4 regions of the Pseudomonas sp. LBUM1666 genome follow, and region 2 is predicted to be linked to each of the others. Evidence: predicted binding sites of a transcription regulator. Region 2 holds the regulator's gene; each other region holds the start of a gene.
The links. The regulator sigma-54, encoded in region 2, starts transcription at its own class of promoters, with help from an activator protein. The targets are predictions, from matches to a motif close to ANTGGCATNNANNTTGCTNT.
Positions count from the first base shown of each region.

Region 1: the regulator sigma-54 is predicted to act here: its motif matches at 2,191-2,210, upstream of flgB (flagellar basal body rod protein FlgB).
Region 3: the regulator sigma-54 is predicted to act here: its motif matches at 1,828-1,847, upstream of glnA (glutamate--ammonia ligase).
Region 4: the regulator sigma-54 is predicted to act here: its motif matches at 2,467-2,486, upstream of ACA056_RS19780 (CmpA/NrtA family ABC transporter substrate-binding protein).

Region 1 covers NZ_CP166789.1:1,519,560-1,523,509, forward strand. The annotation lists gene ACA056_RS06860 (chemotaxis protein CheV) at 32-964, shown strand; gene cheR (protein-glutamate O-methyltransferase CheR) at 1,011-1,838, shown strand; gene flgB (flagellar basal body rod protein FlgB) at 2,252-2,659, shown strand; gene flgC (flagellar basal body rod protein FlgC) at 2,663-3,106, shown strand; gene flgD (flagellar hook assembly protein FlgD) at 3,122-3,844, shown strand; gene flgE (flagellar hook protein FlgE) at 3,876-3,950, shown strand, end outside.
Region 2 covers NZ_CP166789.1:928,227-932,176, forward strand. The annotation lists gene ptsN (PTS IIA-like nitrogen regulatory protein PtsN) at 1-382, opposite strand, end outside; gene hpf (ribosome hibernation-promoting factor, HPF/YfiA family) at 395-703, opposite strand; gene ACA056_RS04065 (RNA polymerase factor sigma-54) at 778-2,271, opposite strand; gene lptB (LPS export ABC transporter ATP-binding protein) at 2,456-3,181, opposite strand; gene lptA (lipopolysaccharide transport periplasmic protein LptA) at 3,181-3,729, opposite strand; gene lptC (LPS export ABC transporter periplasmic protein LptC) at 3,716-3,950, opposite strand, start outside.
Region 3 covers NZ_CP166789.1:336,269-340,218, reverse strand. The annotation lists gene typA (translational GTPase TypA) at 1-19, opposite strand, end outside; gene thiI (tRNA uracil 4-sulfurtransferase ThiI) at 159-1,613, opposite strand; gene glnA (glutamate--ammonia ligase) at 1,945-3,351, shown strand; gene ACA056_RS01555 (DUF4124 domain-containing protein) at 3,651-3,950, shown strand, end outside.
Region 4 covers NZ_CP166789.1:4,323,005-4,326,954, reverse strand. The annotation lists gene ACA056_RS19790 (nitrate/nitrite transporter) at 1-313, opposite strand, end outside; gene ACA056_RS19785 (ANTAR domain-containing response regulator) at 546-1,121, opposite strand; gene ACA056_RS19780 (CmpA/NrtA family ABC transporter substrate-binding protein) at 1,137-2,348, opposite strand; gene ACA056_RS19775 (quinone-dependent dihydroorotate dehydrogenase) at 2,579-3,598, shown strand; gene rmf (ribosome modulation factor) at 3,755-3,950, opposite strand, start outside.

The DNA.
Region 1 (3,950 bases), 590 kb from region 2:
CACACTTAAGCGTTGGTGTAGGAGTCTGTGCATGGCTGGTGTAATGGATGCGGTAAACCAGCGCACGCAACTGGTAGGGCAGAATCGCCTTGAGCTGTTGTTGTTCCGTCTCGACGGCCAGCAGCTGTATGGGATCAACGTGTTCAAGGTTCGGGAGGTGCTGCAATGCCCCAAACTGACGCTGATGCCAAAATCCAGTCCTGTCGTGTGCGGTGTGGCAAATATTCGGGGGGCGACCATTCCGATTCTTGATCTGGCCATGGCGACCGGCTCCGGTGCGTTGAAAGATCAAAGCAATCCCTTCGTGATCATCACGGAGTACAACACCAAGACCCAGGGTTTCCTGGTGCGGTCGGTGGAACGCATCGTCAACATGAATTGGGAGGAGATTCATCCGCCACCCAAGGGCACGGGACGCGATCATTACCTGACGGCTGTGACTCGGGTCGACAATCAGTTAGTCGAAATCATCGACGTCGAGAAAGTGCTGGCAGAAGTGGCGCCGACACCGGAAGCGATTTCCGTCGGCGTGGTGGATGTCGAAACCCAGCACAAGGCGCTCTCTTTGCGAGTACTGACGGTCGATGACTCGTCGGTGGCGCGCAAGCAGGTGAGTCGTTGCCTGCAGACGGTCGGTGTCGAAGTGGTGGCGTTGAACGACGGTCGGCAAGCGCTGGATTACCTGCGCAAACTGGTCGACGAGGGCAAGAAGCCGGAAGAAGAGTTCCTGATGATGATTTCCGACATCGAGATGCCGGAGATGGACGGGTACACCCTCACGGCCGAGATCCGCAACGACCCTCGCATGCAAAAGCTTCACATCATCCTGCATACTTCGTTGTCGGGTGTATTCAATCAGGCGATGGTCAAGAAGGTCGGTGCCGATGACTTCCTTGCCAAATTCCGTCCTGATGACCTGGCATCCCGGGTAGTCGACCGGATCAAAGCAGCAGATATCAGCTAGGGGCCTTCTGCCCCTAACGGTTAACACGATTTAAGAGGCGGCATCTTTGTCTACGGGTAATTTGGATTTCGAACAGTTCCGGGTCTTCCTGGAAAAAGCCTGTGGCATTTTGCTCGGTGAAAACAAGCAGTACCTGGTCTCGAGCCGTCTCAACAAACTGATGGAACAGCAAGGCATCAAGTCCCTGGGTGAGCTGGTCCAGCGCATCCAGACCCAGCCGCGCAGCGGTTTGCGCGAGATGGTGGTGGATGCCATGACCACCAACGAAACCCTGTGGTTTCGTGACACCTATCCGTTTGAAGTTTTGAAGAACAAGGTGCTGCCCGCCGCGATCAAGGCCGCCCCTGGCCAGCGTCTGCGGATCTGGTCGGCGGCGTGTTCGTCGGGTCAGGAACCGTATTCGCTGTCGATGTCGATCGATGAGTTCGAGCGCGTGAACATGGGCCAGTTGAAGATGGGCGTGCAGATCGTTGCCACCGACCTGTCCGGCACCATGCTAACCAACTGCAAGACCGGCGAGTACGACAGCCTGGCCATCGGTCGTGGTCTTTCGCCCGAGCGTCTGCAGCGTTACTTCGACCCGAAAGGGCCGGGGCGCTGGGCAATCAAGGCGCCGATCAAGAGCCGGGTGGAGTTTCGCTCGTTCAACCTGCTGGACAGCTACGCGAGCCTCGGCAAGTTCGACATCGTGTTCTGCCGCAACGTGCTGATCTACTTCTCCGCCGAGGTTAAGAAGGACATCCTGTTGCGCATTCACAGCACGTTGAAGCCAGGCGGTTATCTGTTCCTCGGTGCTTCCGAGGCGCTGAACGGTTTGCCGGATCATTACCAGATGGTCCAGTGCAGCCCGGGGATCATTTACCAGGCGAAGTGATTCGTTGGCGTCATCAAAAAACGGGAGTCCTCAGGGGCTCCCGTTTTTTTTGCCCACTGATTTCCCAAGTCCACCGTCATCCCCCTGTGGGAGCGAACTGTGGCGAGGGGGCTTGCCCCCGTTGGGCTGCGAAGCAGACCTAAAATCTCTGATGTAGCAAAAATCCTGTGAGTGCTACGCACTCAAACGGGGGCAAGCCCCCTCGCCACAGTCCGCTCCCACAGGGGGAAGTGGTGTTCTTTCGACCGTGATAAGCGGCAGAAAAGCGGCAGGCGGCGGAAATCGGTTGCCGCTTTTCTGGCATTGCCACGTTGCCACTGCCCGCAAAGCCCCGGTTTACGGGCTTTTTTCAATTGGCACGGCGCTTGCTATGTCCATGTTACGAAAAATCAGGTCACCCGAAGGTTTCCGACATGAGCATCAGCTTCGATAAAGCGCTCGGTATCCACGAACAAGCCCTGGGCTTCCGCGCTCAGCGTGCCGAAGTCCTGGCCAACAACATCGCCAACGCCGACACCCCGAACTACAAGGCTCGGGATCTGGACTTCTCGAAAGTGCTCGCCGAGCAGAACGAGAAGACCAAGGGCGGCACTTTCGCCTTGAACAAGACCAACAGCCGTCATATCGAAGCCGAAGGCCTGGGCAATGGTGACGAGTCGCTGCTGTATCGCACGCCGATGCAACCGTCGATCGACCAGAACACCGTGGACGCCCAGCTGGAACAGTCGAACTACGCGGAAAACGCGGTCAACTTCCAGGCCAGCTTCACCCTGCTCAACAGCAAATTCAAAGGGCTGGTATCAGCCCTTCGTGGAGAGTAAGTCATGTCCCTAGCCAGTGTTTTCAACATTGCCGGTAGCGGCATGAGTGCCCAGACCACTCGCTTGAACACCGTCGCCAGTAACATCGCCAACGCCGAGACCGTCTCGTCGAGCATCGACCAGACCTACCGTGCACGGCACCCGGTATTCGCCACCATGTTCCAGGGCGGCCAGAGCGGCGGGAGCGACTCGCTGTTCCAGAACCAGGACGCCGCCGGTCAAGGCGTGCAAGTGCTGGGCGTGGTCGAAGACCAGAGCAACCTTGACGCGCGCTACGAGCCGAACCATCCGGCGGCCGACGCCAAGGGCTACGTCTACTACCCGAACGTCAACGTGGTGGAAGAAATGGCTGACATGATTTCCGCGAGCCGTTCGTTCCAGACCAACGCCGAAATGATGAACACCGCCAAAACCATGATGCAAAAGGTCCTGACCCTAGGTCAGTGATAAGGGGCGACTCAGATGAGTGTTACTGATACCACCAGTGGTTTGAGCCTCAAGGACATCCTGGCCAACTCCTCGATCAAGACCAACACCAGTGCCGACGGCCTGGCGTCGGCGACGAACAGCGCCACCGGCAACAAGGCACTGGGCAAGGACGCGTTCCTGCAGTTGCTGGTAACGCAACTGAAAAACCAGAACCCGCTGGAACCGCAGGACAACGGCGAGTTCGTCGCCCAGTTGGCCCAGTTCAGTAGCCTGGAAGGCATCACTACGCTCAACGATACCGTCAGTGGCCTGGCGAGCAATTACAGCTCGTCCCAGGCGTTGCAGGCGTCGTCGCTGGTCGGGCGTTCGGTTATTGCACCGGCCGACAAAGCGGTGGTCGATACCTCCAAGAGTTTCACCGGCACCATTGCCGTACCGTCGTCGGTGGACCCGGTCAAGGTCAAGATCACCGATGCCGATGGCAAGGTTGTCCGCACTATCGACCTGGGCAGCCAGGTCGCCGGTACTTCCACTTTCATCTGGGACGGCAAAAACGACGCAGGCGAAGTGGCCAAGGCGGGTCCCTATACCTTCAACGCTACGGCGACCTACGACGGTAAGGCGACCTCGCTGGTGACGTACCTGCCGGCCACCGTCAACAGCGTGACCATCAGCCAGACCGGCGGTGAGTTGATGCTGAACCTGGCCGGGCTGGGCAGCATCGCCCTGTCCAAAGTACAAACTATTGGTATGTAGAGCCGACTAACACGGCACAAAGGAGTGGAATATGTCTTTCAATATCGGCCTTAGCGGTCTCTATGCAGCCAACAAACAACTGGACGTGACTGGCAACAACATCGCC
Region 2 (3,950 bases):
TGCGGTCGAGCATGCTGGCGATCTGGCGCAGTAACTCCAGGTGCGCATCGGTAGCGGCTTCCGGGACCAGCAGAACGAACAACAGGTCAACCGGGGCACCGTCGATGGCGTCGAAATCAATGGGTGCGTCAAGGTGCATCAGGGCGCTGATGGGCGAGGAGCAGCCCTTCAGGCGGCAGTGGGGAATGGCGATGCCGTTGCCAAAACCGGTTGAGCCGAGTTTTTCACGGGCAATCAGAGCCTCGAAGACATCTTGCATCTCCAGATCCGGCACTTCTTTGTGGATAAGGTTGGCAATTTGCTCGAGGGCTTTCTTTTTACTGCCGCCCGGCACGTTCACGAGGGAACGGCCGGGGGTCAGGATGCTTTCAAGTCGGATCATGGGTTGGGAGTGTTAACGACCGGTCGCGCCCTGGAGGAGGCTTTGGGTCTTTTCCTTATGCTTTTTGAGTTGTTTATCCAGCTTGTCGGTCAGTGCGTCGATCGCCGCGTACATATCGGTATGCTCCGCGTTTGCGACCACTTCATTGCCGGGAATATGCAGCGTGGCTTCGATTTTCTGCTTGAGCTTTTCGACCGTCATCGTGACTTGCACGTTGGTGATCTTGTCGAAATGCCTCTCTAATCGTTCGAGTTTTTCGCCGATGTAGGTGCGAAGAGGTTCGGTCACTTCCAGTTGGTGTCCACTGATGTTGACTTGCATACAGCTTCTCCTTCGTTGCCAGTGCATAAAGCGGCAGGCAGAAATGCCTGCCACTGGAACGCTGTGGCGTGGCTCTACATCAACCGCTTGCGTTCGCTCGAAGGCGCGATCCCTAAGGATTCGCGGTACTTGGCGACGGTGCGGCGAGCCACCTGAATGCCTTGTGCCTCCAGTAAACCAGCGATCTTGCTGTCACTCAACGGCTTTTTCTGATTTTCCGCGGCAACCAGTTTTTTGATGATCGCGCGGATCGCCGTGGACGAGCATTCACCGCCCTCGGAGGTGCTGACGTGGCTGGAGAAAAAGTATTTCAGTTCATATATGCCCCGTGGGGTATGCATGAATTTCTGCGTGGTCACCCGTGAAATCGTCGACTCGTGCATGCCCACCGCTTCAGCGATGTCATGCAGGACCAGCGGTTTCATGGCTTCGTCGCCGTATTCAAGAAAACCGCGCTGATGCTCGACGATCTGAGTGGCTACTTTCATCAGGGTTTCGTTGCGGCTTTGCAGGCTCTTGATGAACCAGCGGGCTTCTTGCAACTGATTGCGCATGAAGGTGTTGTCGGCGCTGGTGTCGGCGCGGCGCACGAAACCGGCGTATTGAGCGTTGACCCGCAGTCGTGGCACGGATTCCTGGTTCAGCTCCACCAGCCAGCGCTCGTTGTCCTTGCGTACGATCACGTCGGGAACGACGTATTCGGCTTCGCTGGACTCGATTTGCGAGCCTGGGCGCGGGTTGAGGCTCTGCACCAGTTCAATCACTTGGCGCAGTTCGTCTTCCTTGAGCTTCATCCGACGCATCAGCTGGCTGTAATCGCGGCTGCCGAGCAGGTCGATGTAATCGGTGACCAGGCGTTTGGCCTCGACCAGCCAAGGCGTCTTGGCGGGCAACTGACGCAATTGCAGCAGCAGGCATTCGCCCAGGTTGCGGGCGCCGATGCCTGCGGGTTCGAATTGCTGGATGCGGTGCAGGACGGCTTCGATTTCGTCCAGTTCGATGTCCAGCTCCGGGTCGAAGGCTTCGAGAATCTCCTCGAGGGTTTCGTCCAGGTAGCCCTGATTGTTGATGCAGTCGATCAGGGTCACGGCGATCAGGCGATCGGTGTCGGACATCGGGGCCAGGTTCAGTTGCCACAGCAGGTGGCTTTGCAGGCTTTCGCCGGCCGATGTCCGGGTGGTGAAGTCCCACTCGTCGTCATCGTTGCTCGGCAGGCTGCTGGCGCTGGTCTGGTAGACGTCTTCCCACGCGGTATCGACGGGCAGTTCGTTGGGGATGCGCTCGTTCCAGTCGCCTTCCTCGAGGTTATCAACCGTCGGGGCGGTTTCCTGGTAGGAGGGTTCCTGAATGTCAGCGTTGGGTTGCTGTTCGGCTTTGTCGGCCAAGGGGTCGGCGTTATCGAAGTCGTCGCCTTCTTCCTGGCGTTCGAGCATCGGATTGGACTCCAGGGCCTCCTGGATTTCCTGTTGCAGGTCCAGGGTCGACAATTGGAGCAGGCGGATGGCCTGTTGCAGCTGCGGTGTCATCGTCAGCTGCTGGCCCATTCTCAAGACTAGCGATGGTTTCATGGCAGGGGCTTAACACCTTATTCGCCGGCGCACATGCGCCATCCACTACAGGGCGCCGGAGCGCCAAACATAAGCAAATTATATGCCCGAAACTGCAGCGTTTGCCTAGAGCGCTGTAACAATAAAAAAATGTTGATTTTTTATCGAGACAAGCGCCCGAGCAACCAGCCAGACACCTCAGTGCTTACAGGCGGAACTCATGGCCCAGATACACTTCCTTGACCAGGTCGTTGGCCAGGATGGTGGCAGAGTCACCTTCGGCGATCAGCTGGCCATCGTTGACGATGTAGGCGGTTTCGCAGATATCCAGGGTTTCACGGACGTTGTGGTCAGTGATCAGCACGCCAATGCCCTTGGCCTTGAGGTGATAGATGATCTGCTTGATGTCGCCCACCGAAATCGGGTCCACGCCGGCGAAAGGTTCGTCGAGCAGGATGAATTTCGGGTTGGTGGCCAGTGCCCGGGCGATTTCCACGCGGCGGCGTTCACCACCGGACAGGCTCATGCCGAGATTGTCGCGGATGTGGCTGATGTGGAATTCCTGCAGCAGGCTTTCCAGCTCTTTGCGACGACCGGCCTTGTCGAGTTCCTTGCGGGTCTCGAGGATCGCCATGATGTTGTCGGCTACCGAGAGTTTGCGGAAGATCGATGCCTCTTGCGGAAGATAGCCGATGCCGGCCTTCGCACGACCGTGCATAGGCTGGTGGCTGACATCCAGGTCGTCAATCAGTACGCGGCCCTGATCGGCCTGTACCAGGCCGACAATCATGTAAAAGCAGGTGGTCTTGCCGGCGCCGTTAGGACCCAGCAGGCCGACGATCTGACCGCTGTCGATCGACAGGCTGACGTCGCGCACGACCTGGCGGCTCTTGTAGCTCTTGGCCAGATGCTGAGCTTTCAGAGTTGCCATTACTGGGCCTTTTTCTCGTCGGTTTTCGGCTTGGGCTGGATCACCATGTCGATGCGCGGACGCGACTCGGTGACCTTGTTGCCCGTGGCGCGACCGGCGCTCGCCAGTTTTTTCACCGTGTCGTAGACGATTTTCTCGCCTTGGGTGACGTTGTTGTCCTTGTCGATGACTTTGGCACGATCGATCAATACAACGCGGTTTTGCGAGGCGTGGTACTGGATGGTCACTCCGTAGCCCTGAACCGGCTTGGTGTCGCCAGCCGTCTGCATCTGCTCGAAGTAGGCCAGATTGCCCACCGAAGTCACCACGTCGATGTCGCCGGCCGGGGTGCGGGTGATGGTTACAGTATTGCCTTTAACAATCATCGAGCCCTGGGTAATGATCACGTCACCTTTATAGGTGGCAATACCATTCTTGTCGTCCAGTTGGGCATCGTCGGCCTGGATGCGGATAGGCTGCTCTTGATCGTTCGGCAGAGCCCAGGCGCTCACGCTTCCCAGTGCTGCGCTCAGACCGAGCAAAATAGGGAGGGTTTTAACGAGCCTCATACTGTCCTCTTACGTTCGATAGCAGGTGTATCCTGCTTTCTTTCAAATACGCTTTCATTCCCTTGCCAGTCGACACACCACCAGCGCCGTCGATTCTAACGGGTTGCTCGGTCTGCGCATATTGCTGCTGCGGGAACACTGTCATGCGGGTGGTGGTAATCAGGGTCTTGCGGTTTTTCTCGTCGAAGCGCGTGATGCGCACCGAGTCAATCAGTTCGACC
Region 3 (3,950 bases), 590 kb from region 2:
TGCGTAGATTTTCGATCACTTGTGTATCTCGATCAGAGGATTCGGTGTGCTGACAAGTCTTGGCAGCGATTAACAGTAGAGTCCGGCAAAGCCGTTACAGCTTGACGGCGGCGTCGGGGGGCCGGTGACGCAGGCCACAGGCAAACAGCCCCGGGCACTTAGCTCGGTCGATAAACGCGCACATTGGCATGCCCCTCACTGAGCAAATGGTGGGCATGCAGGCGACTCATCACGCCTTTGTCGCAATACAGCAGGTACTGGCGAGTAGGGTCCAGTTCCTTGAAACGAGCGTTCAATGCATAAAACGGCATCGCTTGTACCTCAATGCCAACGAGGCCCAGCGGGTCGTCTTCAGCGGCATCCGGATGACGGATGTCGATGACGATCTGACCAGCCAGCGCCTCGCTGACTTCTTCGATCTGCAAGTCCTGGCCCAATTCGTCGATCACACGATCGATCGGCACCAGTTTGGCGTTCTCGAGCGCACGCTCAAGTACTGCCATGTCGAACTGTTGTTCTTCGTACTCCACGCGTGGACGCTTGGCGTGGGTCTTGGGGTTCACCGAGATGACCCCGCAGTATTCCGGCATGTGCTTGGCGAAGTCGGCAGTACCGATTTCGTTGGCTAGGTCGATGATATCCTGCTTGTGACTGGCGATCAGCGGACGCAAGACCAGCTTGTCGGTCACGCAGTCGATCACGGACAGGTTCGGCAGCGTCTGGCTCGACACCTGGGAAATCGCCTCGCCGGTAACCAGCGCATCGATGTCCAGCCGATCGGCAATACGGGAAGCAGCGCGCAACATCATACGCTTCAAAACAACACCCATATGACTGTTATCGACTTTCCCGAGAATTTCTCCCAGTACTTCCTCGAACGGCACACTCACAAATAACACGCGTTGGGAGCTGCCGTACTTCTTCCAGATGAAGTGCGCGACTTCCATAACGCCCAGTTCATGGGCTCGTCCGCCCAGATTGAAGAAGCAGAAATGGCTCATCAGCCCGCGGCGCATGATCTGGTAAGCGGCGACGGTGGAATCGAAGCCGCCAGACATCAGTACAAGTGTCTGTTCCAGGGCACCCAGCGGATAACCGCCGATGCTGTTGTGCTGGCTGTGGATCACGAACAACCGTTTGTCGCGAATTTCGAGGCGAACTTCGATTTCCGGCTCTTTCAGCGAGATTCCGGCGGCGCCGCACTGACGACGCAGTTGGCTGCCGACGTATTTCTCGACGTCCATCGAACTGAATTCATGCTTGCCGGCACGCTTGCAGCGCACCGAAAAGATCTTCCCGGCCAACGCCTCACCGAAGTGCTGCTTGCACTTGGCGACGATGTCGTCGAAGTCGCCCAGCGGGTATTCGTCGACTTGCAGGAAATGCGCGATGCCCGGCATGCAGCTCAGGCGCTCGGTCATCTCCTTCAGGGCTTTGGGCTCGCTGACACGGGTTTCCAGCTCGAGATTGTCCCACACACCGTTCACCACCACAGCCGGGTCCAGATCGCGGAGCACGGTACGGATATTTTTGGCCAACTGGCGGATGAAACGCATCCGTACCGGGCGGCTCTTGATGGTGATCTCGGGGAAGACTTTTACGATTAGTTTCATGAAAACAGCGCGCGCTGGGCCAGCCGAAAAAGGGGGGCGCGGATTATAGCGGAAATTGCTCAAGGTTTAACCAGTTAATGTGCAGAAGGTTTTGCGCGCACCAAAACAGGTCATTTGTTGAATTTGACGCTACATTAGGGGGCGCTATTTCCAGCATTGCTCCGCTTTGTACCTTTATAAGCGTGAAATTGGGGCAAAAAACCCATGCTGGGGCACTGGCATGCAATTTGCTCCCTTGTGAGGCAGGTTGCCTTGGCAGAGTATTCGCGCCGGCATCACCCACATTCTAAGGGCATCCACTACTTAAGCCCGAAGCCACCCGGAGGACACTATGTCGAAGTCGGTTCAACTCATCAAAGATCATGACGTCAAGTGGATTGATCTGCGCTTCACGGACACCAAAGGCACTCAGCACCACGTGACCATGCCGGCTCGCGACGCGCTGGATGAAGCTTTCTTCGAAGAAGGCAAAATGTTCGACGGTTCCTCCATTGCTGGCTGGAAAGGCATCGAAGCTTCCGACATGATCCTGCTGCCGGACGACAGCACTGCCGTTCTCGACCCGTTCACCGAAGACCCAACGCTGATCATCGTTTGCGACGTCATCGAGCCTTCGACCATGCAAGGCTACGATCGCGACCCACGTGCGATCGCCAAGCGTGCCGAGGAATACCTGAAGTCGACCGGTATCGGCGACACCGTATTCGTTGGCCCGGAGCCAGAGTTCTTCATCTTCGACCAGGTGAAGTTCAAGTCCGACATCTCCGGCTCGATGTTCAAAATCTTCTCCGAACAAGGTTCGTGGATGTCCGACCAGGACATCGAAGGCGGCAACCACGGCCACCGTCCAGGTATCAAAGGCGGTTACTTCCCGGTTCCACCGTTTGACCACGACCACGAAATCCGTACCTCCATGTGCAACGCCATGGAAGAAATGGGCCTGGTCATCGAAGTTCACCACCACGAAGTGGCGACTGCCGGCCAGAACGAAATCGGTGTGAAGTTCAACACCCTGGTAGCCAAGGCTGACGAAGTTCAAACCCTGAAGTACTGCGTGCACAACGTAGCTGTGGCTTACGGCCGCACCGCGACCTTCATGCCTAAGCCTCTGTACGGCGACAACGGTTCGGGTATGCACGTTCACCTGTCCATCGCCAAAGATGGCAAGAACACCTTCGCTGGCGAAGGCTATGCCGGCCTGTCCGATACCGCTCTGTACTTCATCGGCGGCATCATCAAGCACGGTAAGGCCCTGAACGGCTTCACCAACCCGTCGACCAACTCCTACAAGCGTCTGGTCCCAGGTTTCGAAGCTCCAGTGATGCTGGCCTACTCGGCTCGTAACCGTTCCGCTTCGATCCGTATTCCTTACGTGTCCAGCCCTCGCGCTCGCCGTATCGAAGCTCGCTTCCCGGATCCGGCAGCCAACCCGTACCTGGCCTTCGCTGCCCTGGTAATGGCCGGCCTGGACGGTATCCAGAACAAGATCCACCCTGGTGATGCTGCTGACAAAAACCTGTATGACCTGCCGCCTGAAGAGGCGAAAGAGATCCCACAAGTTTGCGGCAGCCTGAAAGAAGCCCTGGACGAGCTGGACAAAGGTCGTGCGTTCCTGACCAAAGGCGGCGTTTTCAGCGACGACTTCATCGACGCTTACATCGCCCTGAAAAGCGAAGAAGAAATCAAAGTACGCACCTTCGTACACCCACTGGAATACGAGCTGTACTACAGCTGCTGATCCGGTAGCGCCTGCGCAAGCGGCGTGACAAAAAAGAGGCCTCCTTCGGGAGGCCTTTTTTATGCCCGGGATTTAGAGACCAACACAGAACCCTGTGGGAGTGAGCCTGCTCGCGATGGCATTTTTTCATTCAACATTGATGTTGACTGTTCCACCGCTATCGCGAGCAGGCTCACTCCCACAGGGGGTTTTCGGTGTTTGGGAGATCGATGTAAATCATGCCCAGATGTTTATGAATTGGGTCAACTGCCACCCCTGACCTATGCTGCAACCCAACGCCTTCGTTTCTGGTCGATTTTATGGGTCGTGGTTTTCTATTCATCCTGCTGCTGATCGCCTTGCCCGCCGCCGCGCAGATCTATAAGTACACCGACGCCGACGGCAACACCGCCTACAGCAATCAACCGCCCGATGGCGTGAAGGCTCAGCCGGTCGAATTGCCACCGCTGAACAGGGTTGAGCCCCAAGCCCCTTCTGCGCCACCTGTCGAAGCCACCCGCCGCGAACAGCCGCGCAGCGCTTACGAGATGCTGGAGCTGACCCACTTACCCACTACCGAAGCGCTGCGTGCCAACAACGGCACTTTCACCGTCAATGTG
Region 4 (3,950 bases), 2.9 Mb from region 2:
CTTGTTCGTAACTGTGGATGCCGAGTTTCCAGGCGCCAAACAGGGCACAGATGACGATCACCTGGCCAATCAGCCCGGCGGTTTTCGGCGACAGGCGATCAGCCAGCAAGCCCATTACAAAGCGCAATACCGCCCCGGCCAGAATCGGCGTGGCCACCACCAGTCCACGCTGTTGGGTGGTCAGGTGCAGGTCGGCGGCGATCTGCACTGCCAGTGGGCCGAGCAGGTACCAGACCATGAAACTCAGGTCGAAATAGAGGAAGGCCGCGAACAATGTCGGGGTATGGCCAGATTTCCAGAAGCTTGAATTCATCGCGCACCTCAGCTGTTAGGAGTCTCGAGAAGGAGTCATGAGCTTGCAGGTGGGGCGCCGCATCGGCCGCACCACCGGCCCCGGTCTGTGGGGCCAAAACAAAAAAACGCCGCCACCGGATTCGCCAAAAGGCAAATGAGGTGAGCGACGTCTTTGTCGTAGGTGGGGCAACCGCCGTTGGTTACCTGTAGCGATTACTTTGCGAGATCTGTGCCATGTTCAGGATGATCGTTCAGCCAAGTAGCTCACTCATGGCAATGATCTGCTCCGCCACCTGAATCAGCTTCTGCTGACGGCTCATGGCCTGGCGGCGCATCAGGGTGTAGGCCTCTTCCTCGTTGCAGTCCTTCATTTTCATCAGCAGCCCTTTGGCCAGCTCGATGCGTTTGCGCTCGGCCAGTTGCTGGTCACGGGCGTTGAGCTGGGCTCGCAGGGCCTGGTCGCTTTCAAAACGCGCCATGGCCACGTCGAGAATCGGCTGCAAGCGCTGTGCGTGGATGCCTTCGACGATGTAGGCACTGACGCCGGACTTGATCGCCTGACGCATCACATCGGGGTCATGTTCATCGGTAAACATCACGATCGGCCGCGGTTGGTCGCGGCTCACCAGCACCACTTGTTCCATCACATCGCGGCTCGGTGACTCGGTATCGATCAAAATAACGTCCGGACGCACTGTTTCGACGCGTGCGGGCAGGTCGATGGTCAGGCCCGACTCGTCGATCACCTCGAACCCGGCTTCGGTCAAGGCCGCTTTCAGGCGACCGACTTTCTTCGCGGTGTCGTTGATCAGCAGGATACGCAACATATTCGCAGTCTCCTGTCAGCGGCTGGCGAGAAGGGGCGAGCTGTCGCTCATGGCGTGCAGCTTGAAGCTGCGGGCATAGCCGGCGGGGTCCAGGCCATCCCAGACCTTGCCGTCGATCAACTGGCTGCTGCGCATTTGCTGATCACTAGCGGTCACACCTACAGCGGTGGCGGCCTCTCGATACAAGTCTAGTTGCTGGACCTGACGGGCCACGCCGAGGTAGTCCGGGTCGTCGCGCAACAAACCCCAGCGGCGGAACTGGGTCATGAACCACATGCCATCGGACAGATACGGCAGATTGACCTCGCCATCACCATGGAAGCGCAGTGCGTGCGGGTCTTGCCAGCGATTACCCAGGCCATCGGCGTAGTCACCGAGCAATCGCGGTTCGATGCAGTCGAGCGGTGCGTCGAGGTATTGCGGGGCACTCAACAGCTTCGCGGTGCTGCGGCGATTCTCGGTGCTTTCTTCGATGAAGCGGCTGGCCTCCAGAATCGCCATCACCAGCGCCCTTGCGGTGTTGGGGTATTGCTCGACAAAGGCGCGGGTGCAGCCGAGGACTTTTTCCGGATGATCGGGCCAGATAGTCTGGGTGGTTGCCATCGTGAACCCCAGATTTTGCTGCACCGCGCTGGCGGACCATGGCTCGCCGACGCAGAAGCCGTCGATGCGCCCGGCTTGCAGGTGCGCGACCATTTGCGGCGGCGGCACCACCACGCTGTCGACGTCCTGCAACGGGTGGATACCCTGACTCGCGAGCCAGTAATACAGCCACATGGCGTGGGTGCCCGTAGGAAATGTCTGGGCGAAGGTGAGTTTTGGGCGACTTTGGTGCACGTGCCGGTCCAGTGCTTCAGGACTGGTCACTCCCAGAGCCTGCAAGCCATGGGAGAGATTGATGCTCTGGCCATTCTGATTCAGGCCCATGAGCACCGCCATGTCGGTCGGCGCGACACCGCCGATGCCCAAATGCACGGCGTAGATCAAACCGTACAGGCTGTGGGCGGCATCGAGTTCGCCACTGACCAGTTTGTCCCGAAGGTTGGCCCAGGACGACTGGCGCTTGAGGTTCAGGGTCAGGCCATAAGGTTGGGCGAAGCCCTGCGTGGCCGCGACCACTACCGAGGCGCAGTCGCTCAGGGCCATGAAGCCAAGGTTGATTTCGGTCTTTTCCGGGGCATCGCTGCCGTTGACCCAGGCCAGGGGGCCCGCTGTGGTTTCATTCATGGCTAAACACCTTCCAAAAAAAAGCGTCGTCCCAGACCTTCAAGCGAGCAAGGCCGGGTGACGACGCCATTGTCTTTCGACTCATCCCGCCGTTGGCATGAGTGCTGATAGGTGTGCTGGTGCAAGGCATATGCCATCGCTCGCTGATTTTGTCGCGCGCCTCGCCTGCAACCCCGATGCCCGGCTATAATCGCCGCCTCATTTCGCCGCCATTCGAGTCAAAGCCGCCCATGTACACCCTGGCCCGTCAGCTGTTGTTCAAACTTTCCCCGGAAACCTCCCACGATCTGTCCCTGGACCTGATCGGCGCGGGCGGACGTTTGGGCCTCAACGGCTTGCTGTGCAAGGCGCCGGCGAAAATGCCGGTGACCGTCATGGGCCTGGACTTCCCGAACCCGGTGGGCCTGGCGGCCGGTCTGGACAAGAACGGCGCGGCCATCGACGGTTTTGCGCAACTGGGTTTTGGTTTTGTCGAAATCGGCACCATCACCCCGCGTCCGCAGCCGGGCAATCCGAAGCCACGCATTTTCCGTCTGCCGGAAGCCGAGGCGATCATCAACCGCATGGGGTTCAATAACCTCGGCGTCGATCACCTGCTGGCCCGAGTGGCGGCAGCCAAGTTCAAGGGCGTGCTGGGCATCAATATCGGCAAGAACTTCGATACCCCGGTTGAGCGGGCAGTCGACGACTACCTGATCTGTCTGGACAAGGTCTATGCCCACGCCAGCTATGTAACGGTCAACGTCAGTTCGCCAAACACCCCGGGCCTGCGCAGCCTGCAATTCGGCGATTCGCTGAAGCAACTGTTGGCCGACCTGGCGACGCGCCGCGCAGAACTGGCGCTGCGCCACGGCAAACATGTACCACTGGCGATCAAGATTGCGCCGGACATGACCGACGAAGAAACCGCTCAGGTCGCGCAAGCGCTGATCGAAACCGGGATGGACGCGGTAATCGCCACCAATACCACCCTGAGCCGCGTCGGCGTTGAAGGCATGGAGCATGGTGACGAGGCGGGCGGCCTGTCCGGCGCACCGGTTCGCGACAAGAGCACCCACACCGTGAAGGTGCTGGCGGCCGAGTTGGCCGGTCGCTTGCCGATCATCGCCGTGGGTGGCATCACCGAAGGCAAGCACGCGGCTGAGAAAATCGCTGCGGGCGCCAGCCTGGTGCAGCTCTATTCCGGCTTCATCTATAAAGGCCCGGCGCTGATTCGTGAATCCGTAGACGCAATAGCAGCCCTGCGCTGAGGGCTTTTGTGGCAAGGGGGTTCATCGCGAAGTTTAGAACAGGCATAAAAAAGGGCTCCTCGAAGGAGCCCCTGGGCCGAAGCCCGCCGCCCGGATGGGGCGTGCGTGGTAAGTCGTTACGTAATCAGATTGTCGTGTCGGAGTGTGTGCCCTGTGTTAGCCGACGGCGTGAAGTTCGTTGAGTCTATGGATTCCCGCAGTGCCGGTCATACCGTCCCAGTTGTCGCCGCGTCCTTCTCGCCAGCCGTTAATCCAGGCTTGGCGTACCGACGGTAGAGTAAATGGGCAAAGCTCACGGGATTTGCCACCAACGCCATATTGATATCCGCGCAAAAATGCTCTTTCCAACGGA